Regions from separate parts of the Mesorhizobium sp. B2-4-17 genome, predicted to be linked through region 2. Evidence: predicted binding sites of a transcription regulator. Region 2 holds the regulator's gene; each other region holds the start of a gene.
What was found. The regulator PhoB, encoded in region 2, activates phosphate uptake and scavenging genes when phosphate is short. The targets are predictions, from matches to a motif close to TGTCATNNANCTGTCAT.

Region 1 (4,655 bases), on a different contig from region 2:
GCCCTTTACCGCGACATACATCTTACGCCTCCATCGTCTTGATGCGCGTCGTGCGCGGCAGGCAAGCTATGCCGTCGGCGGCGGCGAGGATGATGTCGACGCCACGCGGAAAGCGCTTGGTATTCTGCTTCCACTGCTCGATGAAATGACGCGGCATCTGCGCCGGCGCGATCGTGGCGCTGGTCTCGATGCCGGGGCCTTCGAGCCGCAGCGGGACGCCCGAACCGAGGTCGCTGACCTGCAGGATCAGGGTCGTCGAGCGGTCGGGATAATCCTGCGTGCCCTGCGAAAAACCGTCGAGCGCCATCATCTCGGCGGGCGTGGCGACAAAGGCGAAATGCGCGTCGGCGGGCGTGTTGGCCAGCGGCGCGCCAGTGTGGAAGCCAAGCCAGGAGATGACCGCCGCGGAGGCGTGCAGGGCAGGGTCGAGCCAGAGCGGCGTATCGCTGTCGCAGAGCGCCAGCGCGATGGCACCGGCGGTTGCCGAAAGCGGCGCCGGCGGCCGGGCAAGGACCGGCAAGGGTTGCACGCTGCCCGGCCGCGCCATCGCGTCCATGATCGCTCGGAAAACGGTCTGCGCGTTGAAGACCGGATCGGCGAATCCGCCCTCGATCGATTGGGCTGCGATGTCCATCAGTCTTCTCCGCGAACCATGGTGAAGAAATCCACCTTCGTTGCCGCCGTCTCGGCGCGGCGCTTTTCATGGGCAGTGGCGAGCGCAGTCCGCAAAGGCGCGATCAGCCTGGTCTCGACCACGGTGCGGTGGGCGGGGTCCTGCCACAGCGCATCGGCGATGGCCGCCAGCTTCGCCTTCTGCTTGTCGCGGCCAAGCGCGTAGCAATGGCCGACCTGTCCGGACGGCAGCCGGACAGTGGCTCGGGTGACGGTCGCTTCACCGACATTGAATGGCGCACCGCCGCCGCCGATGCGGCCGCGCAGCGTCACCAGGCCGGTTTCGGGACCGCGCAGCAGCTCGGCTTGCGAAGGCAGGCCGGCCTCGTTCCAGAGCCGGACGATGTCGTCGCCGCTCGATTGCGCCAGCGTCGCCATGGCGGCCTTCCGCTCGGCCTGGTCGCGGGCTTCCTGTCCTCGCATCGCCTGTTTTCCTTGCTGTTAAATTTGTCTATTGATATAGACGACTATACAAATTATACCCTTTATCTAGCGTGAGTCCATGACGGGTGGATGACAAGATTGAGAGGGTGGGGCCAGGGGATGATCGGGCAGCAAATGGCCGACAGCATAGAGCGACGCAGCGGCGTTTCGTTATGGCGCCAGATCGCCGACAAGATTCTGCAATCGATCGCCATCGGCGATTTCGCCGAGAATGCCGCGCTGCCGCCCGAGGTGGCGCTGGCCGAACGCTACGGTGTCAACCGCCATACCGTTCGCAGCGCCATATCGGCCCTTGTCCAGGAAGGGATTTTGCGGGCCGAGCAGGGACGCGGCACTTTCGTGCTGTCGCGCAAGCGGCTCTCCTATCCGATCGGCGCGCGCACGCGCTTTTCCACCGGCCTGCAAGGGCAGACGTCTGAACGGCACATCGTGTTGCTCTCCTCATCGGTCGAGTCCGCCAGCCAGCGTGTCGCCGAGGGTCTTGGGTTGGCCAAAGGGGCGGAGGTGGTAAGGCTGGAGACGCGCGGTGAAGCCGACGGCCGGCCGGTGTCACGCGCCGCCGGCTGGTTCGATGCCAGGCGCTTTGCCGGTATCGACAAGGCCATGGCTGAGACAGGATCGGTCACGGCGTCGCTGGCGCGTTTCGGAATAGATGATTATCTCCGGCAATCGACCGTGCTGTCGGCGCGCCATGCCGATGCGGCCGACCTTGCCGACCTCGACCTGCAGCCCGGCGCCATCGTGCTGGTCACGGTCGCCGTCAACGTCACGCCCGACGGCCAACCGATCCAGTTTTCGGAGTCGCGCTTTCCGGCAGAGCGGGTCGAGTTGAAGTTGTCGGTGATCAACTAGAGCAGTTCACCGTTTCACAGAAACGGTGAACTGCTCTAACTTATTGTTTTTACGTAACTCCGGACGGAAAACCGTTTCACACTTTTCCTGGAATTTGCTCTAGCCCCAACGTCGTCATCCTTGGGCGAAGCAGGAGCGCAGCTCCGTCGCGGAGACCCAAGGATCCATGCCGCGATCTCGGTCGAGGGGCGCAGCGTTCCGGACTGAGGCAACGCTTCGAGGTCGCGGCATGGATCCCATGGTCTGCGCCGCGTCGCTCCGCTCCTTGCTCCGCCATAGGATGACGAAGCGATAGGTGTTTCGGCCAGTTGCCAAGGCAGCGATCTGCCAAGGTCCCTACTCAACGATCGGCCGAATCTCGTGTTGGAACGGATATCTTATCCGACCTCGATCACGGCCTTGATCAGGCCGGATTTTTCATGTGCCCAGCGGGCGAGATCGGGCGGCGTATCGGCCAATGTCGTCCGGTTGGTAATCAGCTTGGCCAACGGCACGGCGCCGCTGCGGATCGAAGCGGCGACATGCTCGAAGTCGGCGCGCAACGCGTTGCGGCTGCCGATCAGCGTCATCTCCCGCTTGTGGAACTCCGGGTCGGAAAAGCTGATGTCATCCTTGACGACGCTGACCAGCACCAGCGTGCCGCCATGCGCGACATGGGCGAAGGCCGATTGCACCGACTGGGTGTTGCCGGTGGCGTCGAAGACCACGTCGAACCCTTCGCCTGACGTCGCCTCCCTGACCAGATCGGATGCCGCGCCGCGTGATCCATCGAGGATCGGGAAGCCGAGTTCGTTCGCGGCAAAATTCAATCTTTCGCTGGCCATGTCGAGCAGCGTCACATCGAGCCCGGCGATCCGGGCGAAGATGGCGGTACCAAGCCCGATCGGGCCGGCGCCGATGACCAGCGTGCGGGCGCCGGGATCGGCGCGCGAGCGACGCACGGCATGCGCGCCGATGGCCAGGAACTCCACGGCGGCGGCGTCGGCGAGCGACAGGCCGTTGGCCGGGTAGAGGTTTTGCGCCGGCACCAGGATCTGGTCGCACATGGCGCCGTCACGATGGACGCCGAGCACTTCGATCCGCACACAGCAGTTCGGCTTGCCATGCCGGCAGGCGATGCACTTGCCGCAGGACAGATAGGGGTTGATGACCACCGGTTCGCCAATGGCCAGATCGACGCCCTCACCGGTCTCGACGATCGTCCCCGACACCTCGTGGCCCATGATGCGGGGGTAGGCGAGGAAGGGGTGCTTACCCTCGAAGATATGGTAGTCGGTGCCGCAGATGCCGACATGGCTGACCGCCACCAGCGCCCAGCCGGGAGGTGGCGAGCCGGGCGCGGGGTGGTCTTCCAGGACAAGGTCGCCGGGTGAGCGGCAGACGACGGCTCTCATGTTTCAGTCCAGTCGGTTTACGAAAACGCCGGCCCGTCTCGATACCGGACCGGCGATCGATTTTCGGTTCGTGACTACTTGCCACCGCGGCGGCGCAGACCGTCGAAATAGACGATGACGATGATCAGCACGCCGGTGATGACACGTTGCCAGAAGGCGTTGACGTTGAGCAGGTTGGCGCCGTTGTTGATGGTGGCCAAGATGAAGGCGCCGAGCAGTGGGCCGTGCACCGAGCCGACGGCGCCGAACAGCGAGGTGCCGCCGATCACCGACGAGGCGATCGCCTGCAGTTCCCAGCCCTCGGCCTGGGTCGGATTGCCGATGCCGATGCGCGACGCGAGCAGCACGCCGACGAACGCCGCGCAGAGACCCGACAGCGTGTAGGCCATGAAGATGGTGCGCTGGACATTGACGCCGGACAGGCGCGAGGCCTCGGCATTCGAGCCGACCGAAAAGAGATAACGGCCCCAGCGGCTGTGATGCAGGAAGACATAGGCGGGAATGCCGACCAGGAGAACCATCCAGAACAGATTGGGGATGCCGAGGAAGGAATTGCGCGAGAATTCCTGGAAGGCATCATTGTTGATCGAGATCGAATTGCCATTGGTCATCAGAAGGCCGATGCCCCGCAGCGACGTTAGCGTCGCCAGCGTGATGATGAAGGGCGGGAGGCCCATCTTGACGATGCCAAAGCCATGGAAGAGGCCGATGGCGACGCCGACCAGCAGGGTGAGCAGGATGGCGAGAAAAACCGGGACGCCGGCATTGATCAGCATTGCCGCAATGACGGTGGCGAAGCCGACCACGGCGCCGACGGACAGATCGATGCCGCCGGTGATGATGACGAAGGTCTGGCCGACAGCCAGGATGGCGATCATCGAGCCCTGACGCAAAAGATTCGAGATGTTGTTGGCCGAGGCGAAGCTCGATGTCGCCAGCGACAGGATGACCCAGAGTAGCACCAGCAGCGCCAGCAGCGTCAACCCGAACAGGGCGTTATAGTTGCGCTTCGGTTTTTCGGCAGGAATCGCCTCGGTGCTCATATCTTTCCTCCCAGCTTTTCTTGTTTCTCGGCGAGCGCCTGTGTGAGAATGTCCTCGTGATCGGCGGTTCGAAACCCATGCGTCGCCACCAGCTTGCCGCGGCGGAACACGTGCAGTGTGTCGGCCAGTTCATAGACCTCCGGCAAATAGGACGAGATCAGGATGATGCCGGCGCCTTTCGACAGGAGCGCGCTGAACAGGCGGTAGATCTCGGCCTTGGTGCCGACGTCGACGCCGACCGTCGGCTCGT
Region 2 (4,655 bases):
CCGCGACGACACCGCCGGCGGTGCCATCATTGGCGGCGACCACGGCATCGACCTTGTTGTCGTTGGCGGTCAGGAACTGCTCCATGTTCTTCTGGGCGTTGGCGGGCAGCCAGCCGTCCGTATAGGCCTCGCCGACATTCTTGATCTTGCCGCTGTCGATGGCCGGCTTGAGCACTTCCATCGAGCCCGAGAACAGGAAGTCGGCATTCGGATCGGCGCCCGAGCCCTTGATGAAGACGTAGTTGCCTTCCGGCTTGACCTTGAACACCGCGCGGGCCTGCATGCGCCCGACTTCCTTGTTGTCGAAGGTCAGGTAGAAGACGTCCTTGTTCTCGATCAGGCGGTCATAGCCGACGACCGGAATGCCTTCATCCAGCGCCTTCTGGACGGCCGGGCCGATGGCCGAGGCATCCTGCGCCAGGATGATCAGCGAATTGGCGCCCTGCGAGATCAGGCTCTCGACATCGGTGAGCTGCTTGCCGGGATTGGACTGTGCGTCGGCGGAGATGTACTTGTCGCCGGCGGCCTCGATCGCCTTCTTCATGGCGGCCTCGTCGGTCTTCCAGCGCTCTTCCTGGAAGTTGGACCAAGAAACGCCGATGACCTTACCCTTCGCCTGCGCGACCGACGCGAGCGTCAGTGACATGGCGACACCCGCCAGGATGGCGACTGCGAATCTCTTCATGATATCCTCCCTGCGCCGCGTATGGCGCGACCAAACTGACCCGAAGGCCGGCACAAAGGCTCTATTTTTTCGAGCCTCAAAAAAAATAGTGATGCATAGCCGGAAGGCTGTCAACAATGATTCTGATGGATTTTCAGGGCCGAGAACCTTTTTTCGGGCCCCGCAATAAATAAATGACATCGCCGGCCGCTTCTGCCAGTATTTGATCTGTTGCCGCAGTGTTCGAGGGGCACGACGAGCCGCGGCGACCGGGAGGATATTGGAAAGGCATGTCGGTCGGAATCCGCCACGACGATCTGCGCCGGCGCAACCGCGCAATGGTGATTGCGGCCGTGCGCCGGGCCGGCCAGCCCTCGCGCACCGAAATCGCCGCGACCACCGGCCTCAGCCACTCCACCATATCGGCGATTTCCTCTGATCTGATCGGCGAAGGTATCCTGGCCGAAGGCAAGCCGAGCGAGGCCGGCGCGCTCAAACGCGGCAGGCCGCAGGTCGGGCTTGGCCTCAATCCGGAAGCCGCAACGGTGATGACCGTGGTGCTGTCGCTGAATTTCCTGTCCGTCGCCGTCATCGACTATGCCGGCCAGGTCATATCAGAGGAACAGCGCCGGCTGGATACGCTGACCATGTCGCGCGATGCACTGATCGGCGAATGCGTCGCCATCGTGCGGCGGCGCCTGGAGGATCCCGACCTCGACGTGCGCAGCGTCGCCCGTATCGCGCTGGCGATCCAGGGCATCACCGACACCGATGCCCGGGCAATGCTGTGGTCGCCCATCACGCCGCAGACCGACATCGCCTTCGCCGACATACTCGAAGCCGAGTTCGGCATCCCCGCCACCGTGGAGAATGACTGCAACATGATGGCGGTGGCGCTGCGCTGGCGCGATCCGGAGCGCTACCGCGACGACTTCATCGCCATTCTCCTTTCGCACGGTATCGGCATGGGCCTGGTGCTGAAGGGCGAGCTCTTCACCGGCACCCATTCCTCGGGCGGCGAATTCGGCCATATGATCCATCGGCCAGGCGGCGCGCTCTGTCGCTGCGGGCGGCGCGGCTGCGTCGAAGCCTATGCCGGCAATTACGCCATCTGGCGCAACGCCAGGCAGCTCAGCGAGGACACCGAGCCGGTCGCCGATGTCAGCGACGCGCAGATGCGGGCGCTGGCGGCGACGGCGCGGCAAACGGACGGGCCCGAGCGCGAGGCCTACCGCAGGGCCGGCGAGGCGCTGGGCTACGGCCTCGGCAGCCTGTTCGCGCTGATCGATCCCGCCCCCGTCGCCATGGTCGGCGTCAGCGCCGCCGCCTTCGACCTGATCGAGCCGGCATTGCGCGAGGCCATCGCCCAGACCGCCGGCGGCCAGCACTCGAAATCGATTTCCTTCGACACCGAGCCCAACGAGTTGCCGCTGATCCGCGAGGGCTGCGCCATGCGGGCGCTGACCTTCGTCGACCAGGAGATTTTCGCGCCGGGCATGCAGGCGAAAGCCGGCTCCGGGAAGAACGTGGCCTGAATAAAGTCGCGCTCAATCCTCGCGGATTGCATACCCCGCACCACGAATGGTGCGGATGACGTCGGGCATGCGGCCGTTATTGACCGCCTTGCGCAACCGGCCGACATGCACGTCCACCGTGCGCTCGTCGATATAGATCGTCTCCCCCCAGACATTGTCGAGCAGCTGGCTGCGCGAGAACACCCGGCCGGGATGACGCATCATGAATTCGAGCAGGCGGAATTCGGTCGGCCCGAGCCGGATCTCGCTCTTCTTGCGGTAGACGCGATGTGATTCGCGGTCGAGCACGATGTCGCCCACCTTGAGCACGCTGGACAGCACTTCCGGCTTGGCGCGGCGCAGCAGCGCCTTGACCCTGGCCATGAATTCCGGTGTCGAGAACGGCTTGACCAGATAATCGTCGGCGCCGGTCGAAAGGCCGCGCACGCGGTCGCTTTCCTCGCCGCGCGCCGTCAGCATGATGATCGGCAGCCGCTCGGTCTCGGGCCGCATCCTTAGCCGGCGACAGAGTTCGATCCCGGACACCGCCGGCACCATCCAGTCGAGCACCAGGAGGTCGGGGACGTTCTCCTGCAGGCGAATCTCCGCCTCGTCGCCGCGCGGGACCACCTCGACCTGGTAGCCTTCCGATTCCAGATTGTAGCGGAGGAGCACGCCGAGTGGCTCCTCATCCTCCACCACCATGATGCGTGGCGCGATCATCGACTGGTCACCTCTAAGGCAATTCCAGGAAAAGTGTGAAGCGGTTTTCCGTCCGGAATTGCATGGAAACAAGAGAGAGAGCGGTTTTCCGTAAAACGGTGAACCGCTCTGACGATCAAGCCGCCGGCGCCGACATCGCCGTTTCGTCCTGCTTCGGACGATTCGCGGGCAGCTGCGTACCGGTCAGCACATAGTAGGCATTCTCGGCGATGTTGGTCACATGGTCGCCGATGCGCTCGAGATTCTTGGCGCAGAACAACAGATGCGTGCAAGCCGTGATGTTGCGCGGATCCTCCATCATGTAGGTGAGAAGTTCGCGGAACACGGAGGTGTATTTGACGTCGATACGTTCGTCATCGGCGCGCAGCTTGGCAAGGGCCTCGGCATCGTGCGCCGCATACTCCTCGATCACGCCCTGCACCTGGATCAGCACCAGCTGCGCCATGGCGTCGATGGAATGCGACAGGTCGCGCGGCGTGGTGGACAGGCCGACCGTACCGACGCGCTTGGCGATGTTCTTGGCAAGGTCGCCAATGCGTTCGAGGTCGCCGGCCATGCGGATCGACCCGACGACATGCCGCAGATCGTCGGCCATCGGCTGGCGCTTGGCGATCAGCGTGATGGCGCGGTCGTCGAGTTCGCGCTGGCGCGCGTCCATGATGACGTCGTCGGAGACAACGCGCTGTGCCAGCGCGTTGTCGGAGTTCAGCAGCGCCTTGGTGGCGCCGCCGACCATCGAGCTGGCGAGATCGCCCATGTCGCTGATCAGCCTGCTGATCTGTCCGAGATCCTCGTCGAAAGAAGCGACTGTGTGTTCGGCCATGATCCTGGTCCTCGTATGCGTGAGATCAGCCGAAGCGGCCGGTGATATAGTCCTGCGTGCGCTTCTCGCGGGGCGATGTGAAGATCTTCTCCGTACGATCGAACTCGACCAGCTCGCCCAGATACATGAAAGCCGTCTGGCGCGACACGCGCGCCGCCTGCTGCATGTTGTGGGTGACGATGACGATCGTGTAGTCGGCTTGCAGCTCGTCGATCAATTCCTCGATCTTGGCGGTCGACAGCGGGTCGAGCGCCGATGCCGGCTCGTCGAGCAGGATGACCTCCGGCTTCACCGCCACGGTGCGGGCGATGCAAAGACGCTGCTGCTGGCCGCCCGAAAGGCTGAGGCCGCTGGCGTTGAGCTTGTCCTTGACCTCGGTCCACAGAGCCGCGCGCTTCAGCGCCTGCTCGACACGGCCGTCCATCTCGGCCTTGCTGATCTTCTCATAGAGCCTGACGCCGAACGCGATGTTTTCATAGATCGACATCGGAAACGGCGTCGGCTTCTGGAACACCATGCCGATCTTGGTGCGTAGCAGGTTGAGGTCCTGCGAGCGGTCGAGAATGTTCCGGCCGTCAAGCAGCACCTGACCCTCGGCGCTCTGCCTCGGGTAGAGCTCGTAGATGCGGTTGAAGACGCGCAGCAGCGTCGACTTCCCACAGCCCGAAGGGCCGATGAAGGCGGTGACACTGCGCTCGGGCAGCGACAGGCTGATGTCCTTCAGCGCCTTCGACTGGCCATAGTAGAAATTGAGGTTCTTGACCTCGATCTTGGCCTTTTCCACGGCAGCCTCGGCCACGTTCAACTCGGTGGACAACATCGGTTTCATCTGTCCTCTCTGCGTCCGGTAAGACTGCGGGCGAAGATGCTCAGCCCGAGAACCGTTAGGGTGATTATAAGTGCGCCGGTCCACGCCAGTTGCTGCCATTCC
Region 3 (4,655 bases), on a different contig from region 2:
CCGAACCCCCTCCTTCAGAGTTTTCACCTGAACTCAGACGGCGATCTTGCCGCCGCCCTGTTTGGTGATGACGACAACCGCCGGCCGCACCGGCATTTCGGGCTTGAAATCGGGCCAGCGTGTCGACGGATCCTCATAGTAGGAGGGGCGGCCAAAGGCTTCCCAGTCTTCGCCGCCATCGCCCGGATGCTGGACGGCAACGAAGGCGGTCTGGTCGTCGGGCGCAAACAGCGGGCCGCACATTTCGGCGCCGATCGGCACGCGGAAGAACAGTTTCGAGGTTGCGCGCGCCGCGCCTTCAGTGTCGACCGCCCACAGGCCGTCGGTGCGGCCGGTGGCCTTCGGGCCCTGGCCATCGGTGGCGACCCACAGGCGTCCGGCCGAATCGACCGCGCAATTGTCGGGCATGCCGAACCAGCCATTGGCCGTCGTCGCGGTCGAGAAGGTGGCGCCGACATCGGCGACGGAATGATCGCCGCATTTCAGCAGCACTTCCCACTTGCCCTTGGTGGCGGCGAAATCGCCGTCGCTCTCTGATATCTCGATGATGTGGCCAAAGGCGTTCGCGGCGCGCGGGTTGGCGGCATCGAGCTGGTCGGCCTTGCGCTTGGAGTTGTTGGTCAGCATGACATAGACCTTGCCGTTGACGGCATTGGGCTGGATGTCTTCCGGCCGGTCCATCTTGGTTGCGCCGAGCAGGTCGGCCGCGCGGCGCGTTTCGATCAGCACATCGGCCTGGCTGGCAAAGCCGTTTTCGGCCGTCAGCGGGCCTTGGCCGAAGACGATCGGCAGCCATTCCACCGTGCCGTCCTCGGCGAATTTGGCGACATGCAGCGTGCCGTCGTCAAGCAGGTCCTTGTTGGCCAAGCGGTCGCTGGCGTTGAAAGTTCCCTTGGTGACGAATTTGTAGACATAGTCGAAGCGCTCGTCGTCGCCGAGATAAAAGACCACGCGGCCGTCCTTGGCGACGATCGATTCGGCGCCCTCATGCTTGAAGCGGCCCATGGCGGTGCGCTTCTTCGGCGTCGAATTCGGATCGTCGACGTCGACCTCGACGACCCAGCCGAAACGGTTCGGCTCGTTCGGCTCCTTGGCGAGGTTGAAGCGGTCGTAATGCGCGCCCCACTCATAGGCGCCTTCCGGGAGGCCGAGGCGCTTGTAGTTGGCCGCTTCCTTGTGGCCCTCCGGCAGTTCGCCGGAGAAATAGCCGTGGATGTTCTCCTCGGCCATGACATAGGTGCCCCAGGGCGTGACGCCGCCGGCGCAGTTGTTGACGGTGCCGAGAACCTTCGTGCCGGATGGGTCGGCATTGGTCTTGACGCGGTCGTGGCCGGCGACCGGTCCGGACAGCGCCATTTCGGTGCTGGAAGTGATGCGGCGGTTCAGCTTGCCGTCGCGCACCACTTGCCATTTGCCCGACACCTTGCGGATCTCGACGATCGTGCCGCCATGTGCCGCCATCTCGACATCGACCTGCTCTTTGCTCAGCGGTGCGACCTCGGCTGCCTTCTTGCCGTCTTTCTCGACGATCTTGACGATGCCGGGGAACATCAGGTGCGGGTTGGTGTATTCGTGGTTGACCACCAGCAGGCCATGCTCGGCGGAGCCCTCGATCGGGATGTAGCCGACATAGTCGTTATTGTAGCCGAACTGTTTTGCCTGGGCCTCGGCAGACTGTTTGGTCGGATCGAATTCCGGCGAATCGGCGAACAGCGGGTCGCCCCAGCGCAGCAGCACGTCGGCGTCATAGCCCGGCGCGACATGGTGCTTGTCGTCGATGCCGGCCTCGAGCTCGTCGAATTTGAAGGCGGAGCCTTCGGCGGCGCGGGCGTCGTCCGCGGCGATCATGGCCAGCGGACTGACGGTGGCGGCGATCGCCGAGACCGCGAGCGACCCCTTCAGGAAACCCCGGCGCGAGAACCGCGCGGCGATAATCTCGCCCATGGTGCGGTTGTCGGTGGGGTTGATGGCCGGTCCTTCGTTTTCCTCGAGCAGGCTGGTGCGGAATCGGGCATCGGAGAAGCGCTGTTCGGTCATGCGGGCTTGCCTCTGTTGGAGTCGCTGGAGCTTGGGTGTCTGTTCGACGCCTTACAGCCGGCCGATCACATTTTCGTGACATTATGCCTGTTCTGGTGCTTGCCTGGTGCAGGGTGTTCACTCGGAATCTCGGACTTTGGTCCGAGCTTGCGCTTGCAAAGGTCCTGGAGGACAAACGCAACGGTCGGAGGCCGCTTCCGGCTACTACGTCTTTCGGCGATGTTGGCTGCAACGTTGAGGGTGGGCGCGCCGGCTCAATCGACGGAGACCAGGATGCGAAGATCGATCACGACCCGCTGTTTCCGGTTGGCGCTCGGATCGGCATCCGCGCTGGCGCTGACCATCGCTCCCTATCACATTGCCTTTCATGGCTTCGCTCCCGGCCTCGACGCTGCCAGCGCACAGGCCGGCAAGGGCGGCGGGAATGGCAACGGTGGTAACGGCGGCAATGGCGGCAATGGCAACGGCGGGAACGGCGGCAACAGTGGCAGCGGCAACAGCGGGAATGGCAACGGCAACAGCGGGAATAGCGGCAACAATTCAGGAACGGGTAGTGGTGACGACGGTAGCGGCAATCCAGGATCCGGCACCGGCCAGAACGACCAGGGCGCCAGCAGTCACGTCAATACGGCGACCGGCGACAAGGTCGACGTGGATGGCAAGAAGATCATGGTCCAGCATCCGGACGGCATAACGGAAAAGATCGAGAACGGCCGTTTCAGGATGGAGGATGCCCTCGGTCGCACGATCATCGACCGCCGGGTTACGCCGGCCGATATCAGCCGTCTCAAGGCCTTGTGAGGCTGGCCAACAGGCAACGGTCAGTTTCGCATGTCACCTCCGCCGCCCCCGGCGGAGGTGACCTCTTTTTTTGACCGGCCTCGCTCGGTTTCCCGTATCGCGATCGCTATGGGCGGTTCCTGTCGCGGTCGCGAAACTCGCGCATCATGAGGGCCGCTTCCGTGCGGTTTCGCACGTTGAGTTTCGACAGCACCCCGGTCATGTGGTGTTTGACTGTCTTTTCCTGCAGATCCAGCCGCAAGGCAACTTCCTTGTTGCTGAGCCCCTCGGCCACCAGCCGCAGGATTTCCGTCTGCCTCCCGGTGAGTTGCCGCAGGCGGTCCGTCGTGCCGTCGGCCGGCTGCAGGGACTGGAGATCGGAAAGCAGCCGGGCCGACAGCGTCGGTGAAAGATAGCTCTCGCCGGCCGCCACATTGCGCAGGATATCGGCGAGCGCGCGCGATCCGATACCTTTGAGGACATAGCCGCGCACCCCTGCGTTCAGGGCCTTGGTCACATCGGTATTGGCCTCTGAAACGGTCAGCATGACGATCTTCTGGGCAGGATGGTCGGCGAGGATGTTTGCAACCGCCCCCAGTCCGCCGCCCGGCATGGAGATGTCGAGCAGCAATATGTCGGGCCGCACCGTCGAAGCGATGCGTTCCGCATCCTGCGCGGTCGCGCCCTCGCCGACCATTTCGAAGCCTCCGATCTCCGACAGGCTGCGCGTCACACCTTCGCGAAAAAGCGGATGATCATCGACAATGGCAATGCGAATAGCGCCAATCATGCTTGCTCCTCGACCGACAAACTGATCACCAACCGCGTGCCTTGCGGCCCGCTCAAGGTCTCGAACTGGCCGCCAATGCTCTCGACCCGTTCCCGCAGGCCGGCGAGCCCCAGCCCCTCCGCCCGCGCCGGATCGAAGCCTGGTCCGCCATCCGAAACTTCCACGAAAAGCCTGCCATTTTTCATCTCGGCACGCACCACCTGATCTTTGCCCTGTCCGTGGCGATAGGCGTTGTTCAGCCCTTCCTGCACGAAACGATAGATACTGATCTTCTCAGAGGCGCCGGGCTCGGGCAAATGTCCAGGCAATTTGAGCGTCACCGAGGTTCCCGTCCGGCGCTCGTGTTCGTTGACGGCCAGCCGCAATATATCCGTGGTAGCGGCCGTCTCTATCTGCGGCAGCACGAGGCCGGTGCAGATGCCGCGGATTTCGCGCATCGCATCCTCCAGCGTCTTGCGGATCATCGCGACCTCGGTCGAGCGGCTTTCGCCCCAGTGGCCGTCGCCGGAAAACACCGGACTGTCCATGCGCAGCGCCGCTAGGGCCACGAGCTGGGCCGGACCGTCATGGAGGTCGGCGCCGATCCGGCGCAGATATCTTTCGTTGAGCGCGGTCGCGCGGCGCGACGCCCGCTGCACGCGGTGGCGCAAGGCGCTGTTCTGCGCCACCAGGCCTTGCAGCTCCGACACCTGGCGGCGCAGCGCCCCGCGCTGATCGTCGATGGTGCGGCTGCCGCGCAGGACGATGCCAGACAGCAGCAGGAACGCCGTCAAGGTGGTGCCGGCCACGATCAGCCAGCTCGACATCAGGGCGGAAGCCAGAGTGGCTTTGAAATCGCCCGCGACCTCGAAGAATTCGGTGACGGCCACCACGTCGCCGGACCAGGGTTCGCGCACCGGATTGTAGATCTCCAGCAGCGGTACGCCGACAGCCTGCTCCTCGCTTTCATTGCCGTCGAACGTGTCGAGTTGGGCGGTGACGCTGCCTTGGAATGCGGAACGCAGATTGTCGCTCAGATCGAAGCGGCGGCCGATCAAGGCCGCGTTCT
Region 4 (4,655 bases), on a different contig from region 2:
TCGTCAACCAACGCCAGCGCGACGCTCTTGCCGATCGTGTAGCCAAAGCCGCCCGAGGTGACGAAGCCGACGCGGCGGCCGTCGCGCCACACCGGCTCGAAGCCGCTGGCGTCGGCATCGACGGCGTCGATCTCCAGCGTCACGATCCGCTGCGAGGTGCCCGCCTCGCGCTCCCTCAGCGCTGCGTCGCGGCCGACGAAATCGCCCTTGTCGAAAGCGATGAAGCGGTCGAGTCCGGTCTGCCCTGGCGTGTAGCCTTGCGTGAATTCGCGTGACCAGATGCCGAAGCTTTTCTCCAGCCGCAATGCATTGAGCGCGTAGTAGCCGATCTCCACCAGACCAAGGTCCTCGCCGGCGGCCAGCAGCGTCTGGCGCAGCGTGGCGTGCATGGCCACGGGGCAGCTGATCTCGAAGCCGAGTTCGCCAGCAATGGAAAGGCGAGCAACCCGTGCACGCACCATGCCGATGTCGAACGCGCCGCAGGCCATGAACGGCAGCGCTGCCGCCGACACATCCTGATGCGTGGTGCGTTCCAGGATCTTGCGCGCATTCGGCCCCGTCAGCAGGAAGCCGCTCATGGCGTCCGAAATGTCAGCGACCGTAACATCCTCTCGCGCCTGGCTCTCGAACCAGCGCATGTGGAATTCGCGCAGGTAGTAAGAGCCCATCAGCCAATAGTCGCCGCCGCCCCAATTGATCACGGTGAGGTCGCCCTTCAAGCGCCCGTCCGGCCCGAGCATCGGCGCCAGCCGCGCCTGCCCGGCCTTTGGCAACCTGCACGCCAGCAGCCGGTCGAGCCACGCCTCGGCGCCCGGCCCGCACACCGTATAGCGTGAGTAGGCCGAGATATCGATGAGACCCGCCGCACGCCGCACCTGCAGCGCCTCGTCGCCGACAATGTCGAAGGCGTTGGAGCGTTTGAGCGTGGTGTTCTCGCGAAACCCCATCGGCGCGAAATAGGCCGGGATTTCCAGCCCCCATGAGGCCGTCCATTCGCAGCCCGCGGCAGCCATCCCGTCATAGGCGCCGGGGCGCTTCAAGGGCCGGCCCGCAGGCAGCCGCTCGTTGGGAAAGGTCATGACGAAACGGCGCGAATAGAACTGGCGCGTCGTCTGCTTGAGATATTCGCGGTTGGCTGCGAAGGCGCCGTAGCGGGCAATGTCCATGCCGAAAATGTCGGCCTGCGGCTCGCCGAAGATCATCCACTCGGCCAGCGATTTGCCGACGCCACCGCCCTGGCTGAAGCCGGCCATGACGCCGCAGGCGACCCAGTAATTCTTCAAGCCGCGCACCGGTCCGACGATCGGATTGCCGTCCGGCGTGAAGGTAAAGGCGCCATTGACCCACTTGCGGATGCCGGCCGTTGCAAGGCACGGGAAGCGCTCATGCGCCTTGGCGAGTTCCGGACTGATACGGTCTATGTCTTCCGGGATCAGTTCGATGCCGTAGTCCCATGGCGCGCCATCCATGTTCCAGTGCTTCGGATTCTGCTCGTAAACGCCGAGCAGCACGCCCTTGCGCTCCTGGCGCAGGTAGGAGAAGCCGCCGAGGTCGACGGCGATGCCGATTTCCCTGTCGAGCGCCGAGATCTCGGGAATATCCTCGGTGACGAAATAATGGTGCTCCATCGGCGTCACCGGCAGGTCGACACCGGCCATGCGGCCGAGCTGCTTTGCCCACAAGCCGCCGGCGTTGACGACGTGCTCGGCGACGATCGTGCCCTGCTCGGTGACGACGTCCCAATGCCCATCGGCGCGAGACTTCAGCTCGACCACACGGTTGCGCAGGATGACGTCGGCACCGCGCTTCCTGGCGGCGCCCGCATAGGCATGCGTCGTGCCATAGGGATCGAGATGGCCCTCGTTGGAATCGTGCAGGCCGCCGAGCACGCCGGCGATATCGACGATCGGGCAGATCTCCCTGATCTCTTCCGGCGTCACCAGCCGCGCGGTTTCGATGCCCACAGACTGGAACACCGCCCAGGCCGACTTCAGCCACTCCCAGCGGGCGGGATCGCTGGCGATGTTGACGCCGCCGGTCATGTGCAGGCCGATTTCCTGGCCGGATTCGGCTTCGATCTCGCGGTAGAGGTTGATGGTGTAATCCTGCAGCGCCGCGACGTTGGGATCGGCGTTGAGCGCATGGAAACCGGCCGCGGCGTGCCAGGTAGAGCCCGCGGTCAGCTCGGCACGCTCGATCAGCGCCACATCCGGCCAGCCGAACCGCGTCAAATGGTAGAGCACCGAAGCGCCGACCACCCCACCTCCGATGACCACTGCGCGATAATGCGGCTTCAAGGCCTTCCCTCCCGATCTGTCCGAAGCCGGCACCATATACGCACTGGACATAAGTGTCTAGTGCGCTGAATGCGCCCGATGCCGATCAAGCCTCTCGCGCTGTCCCGCCTTTCATCGATGCATGAAACGCCGGCAGGGATGCGCCGCCCGCTGTCACGCCAGCATCATGTTCACCCCTTAGATCGCTTCCGGGGAGGCGCGCGCGGCATCATCGATGTGGCACCTCTTTCCGTTTTCGTCGTTCAGCCGCTCCGGCATGCTTCGTCTCAAAGAGGATTGTCCATGAATCACCCGCACCGAACCGCGTCGCTCGCCGTCGCGCTGGCCTTGTTCACCGCCCTCACGCCGGCGCTCGCCGATACCACCGCAACCGTCGGCGGCACCAGCTTCGTCAACAAGGGCCTGGTCGGCGTCGGCCGCATTCCGGCCGCGCAGCGCGACAAGTTCGGCGAGACGTTCGGCTCGGGCTCGGGCATGGCGATCGACACATCAGGCTGGACGCGTGACGCGGCCGGCTACAAGGGTTCGCTCTGGTTGCTGCCGGATCGCGGCTACAACGTTGCCGGCACGACCGACTACCGTGCGCGTGTCAACACTGTCGGCATCGAGTTCTCACCTATCGCGCCGGGCGCGGCACCCGCCGCTGGCCAGGAGCAGACCGCCGTCAAGGCAACGCTTGCCGACACGATGCTGCTCACCGACGACAAGAGCGCCGATACCACCGGCCTCGATCCGCTGTCGGATGTGCGCCCGGCCGCCGGCGACATGCCGATGCTGCCTGTCGCTACCAACGGCAAGCTCGCCCTCGACAACGAGGCGATCGTGCGGCTTCCCGACGGCTCGATGTTCATCTCCGACGAATATGGCCCGAACATCTACCGCTTCTCGGCGCAAGGCCGCCTGATGTCCGCGACTCAGCCGCCCGCCGCCCTCGTGCCGATGCGCAAGGGCGCGCCGAATTTCTCCTCGGACAATCCAGGTCCGGGCGCTGCCGATCCTGATCCGAAGGATCCCGAGACCGGCCGCCAGAACAATCAGGGCCTGGAGGGCATGGCGATGACGCCGGACGGCAAGTTCCTGATCGCGGTGCTGCAGTCGGCGCCCCGGCAGGATGGTGGCGATTCCCCTTCGACGCGGCAGAACACACGGGCACTGGTCTATGACGCCTCCGACCAGGGCCGCCTCAAGCTCGCCCACGAATATGTCGTGCCGCTGCCGGTGTTCAAGGATGCCAAGGGCAAGACCAAGGTCGCCGCGCAAAGCGAGATCGTGGCATTGTCGGACACGGCGTTCCTGATGCTGGCCCGCGACAGCGGCAACGGCCAGGGGCTGGCAAAAGGTGACGCCTCGCTCTACCGCCAGATCAATGTCGTCGATGTCTCCGCTGCGACCGATATCGCCGGCGGCGGCTTCGATGCCGCCGACAAGCCGGTGGCGCCCAAGGGCGTGCTCGATCCGTCGGTGACACCGGCCAAGCTGACGCCGTTCATCGACATCAACGACGCTGCCGAGCTCGGCCGTTTCGGCCTGCACAATGGCGGGGCGAAGGACCACAACGAGCTTTCCGAGAAATGGGAAGCAATGTCGCTTGCCAGCGTGCTCGATCCGAAGCTGCCCGACGACTATTTCCTGTTCGTCGCCAATGACAACGACTTCCTGACCCAGGACGGCTTCCAGGTCGGCGCATCCTACAAGGCCGACGATGGCGCCGATGTCGACACCATGTTCCTGATCTATCAGGTCACAATTCCGGGTCTCGCAAAGAAGTAATGCCGCATGCGGGCGGGCGCGCCGAGCGCGTCCGCCCGCAGATCGTAAAGACCCGACTCAACATCTCCGCCTCGCTTGGCGGCACGGGCTCGACCACGCCGGCTATGGAATCCAATCCGACGTGCCGTGCGGTCGCGCGTGTCGTTTGCGGCGCGGACGCGGGCCGGGCGGCAAGCCGTCCTGGACTTGCCAGTTCCAGCCGACGCTGTATCTGTTCAGGCGGCAGTGTCCAGACCGGCCATCTCTTCACCGGCTGGACCACGGCCTGGACGCTTCACATCGACCTGTCCGGTTCAATCTGCAATCATCGCAACCGGGTTCAAACAGGTCTTCACCGAGTTGCCAGCCATGGACGAAAAAATGCCCTCACGCCGGCGCACCGGCGACCTGACCAGCGGCCCGATCCCGCGGACGCTCCTGCTGTTCGCCTTGCCGGTGCTCGGCGCCAACGTGCTGCAATCCCTCAATGGGTCGATCAACGCCGTCTGGGTCGGCCGCTTTCTCGGTGAATCGGCGCTGACCGCCACGTCAAACGCCAACCTCGTCCTGTTCCTGATCCTTGGCACCGTGTTCGGCATCGGCATGGCG

Region 1: a site for PhoB is predicted at 1,175-1,191, ahead of phnF (phosphonate metabolism transcriptional regulator PhnF). Genes of this name have one in related genera too.
Region 3: a site for PhoB is predicted at 2,102-2,118, ahead of FJ548_RS08020 (PhoX family phosphatase). Genes of this name have one in related genera too.
Region 4: a site for PhoB is predicted at 2,449-2,465, ahead of FJ548_RS23790 (esterase-like activity of phytase family protein). Genes of this name have one in related genera too.

Annotation. Positions count from the first base shown of each region.
Region 1 is NZ_VFUX01000027.1:39,089-43,743, forward strand. Features, by position in the region: gene FJ548_RS21190 (carbon-phosphorus lyase complex subunit PhnI) at 1-21, opposite strand, end outside; gene phnH (phosphonate C-P lyase system protein PhnH) at 23-634, opposite strand; gene phnG (phosphonate C-P lyase system protein PhnG) at 634-1,095, opposite strand; gene phnF (phosphonate metabolism transcriptional regulator PhnF) at 1,216-1,968, shown strand; gene FJ548_RS21210 (zinc-binding alcohol dehydrogenase family protein) at 2,346-3,362, opposite strand; gene FJ548_RS21215 (ABC transporter permease) at 3,437-4,405, opposite strand; gene FJ548_RS21220 (sugar ABC transporter ATP-binding protein) at 4,402-4,655, opposite strand, start outside.
Region 2 is NZ_VFUX01000020.1:84,370-89,024, forward strand. Features, by position in the region: gene xylF (D-xylose ABC transporter substrate-binding protein) at 1-685, opposite strand, end outside; gene FJ548_RS17295 (ROK family protein) at 955-2,199, shown strand; gene phoB (phosphate regulon transcriptional regulator PhoB) at 2,212-2,901, opposite strand; gene phoU (phosphate signaling complex protein PhoU) at 3,017-3,724, opposite strand; gene pstB (phosphate ABC transporter ATP-binding protein PstB) at 3,750-4,553, opposite strand; gene pstA (phosphate ABC transporter permease PstA) at 4,550-4,655, opposite strand, start outside.
Region 3 is NZ_VFUX01000007.1:143,065-147,719, reverse strand. Features, by position in the region: gene FJ548_RS08020 (PhoX family phosphatase) at 34-2,037, opposite strand; gene FJ548_RS08015 (hypothetical protein) at 2,311-2,838, shown strand; gene FJ548_RS08010 (response regulator transcription factor) at 2,945-3,607, opposite strand; gene FJ548_RS08005 (sensor histidine kinase) at 3,604-4,655, opposite strand, start outside.
Region 4 is NZ_VFUX01000033.1:26,287-30,941, forward strand. Features, by position in the region: gene FJ548_RS23785 (FAD-dependent oxidoreductase) at 1-2,297, opposite strand, end outside; gene FJ548_RS23790 (esterase-like activity of phytase family protein) at 2,580-4,067, shown strand; gene FJ548_RS23800 (MATE family efflux transporter) at 4,428-4,655, shown strand, end outside.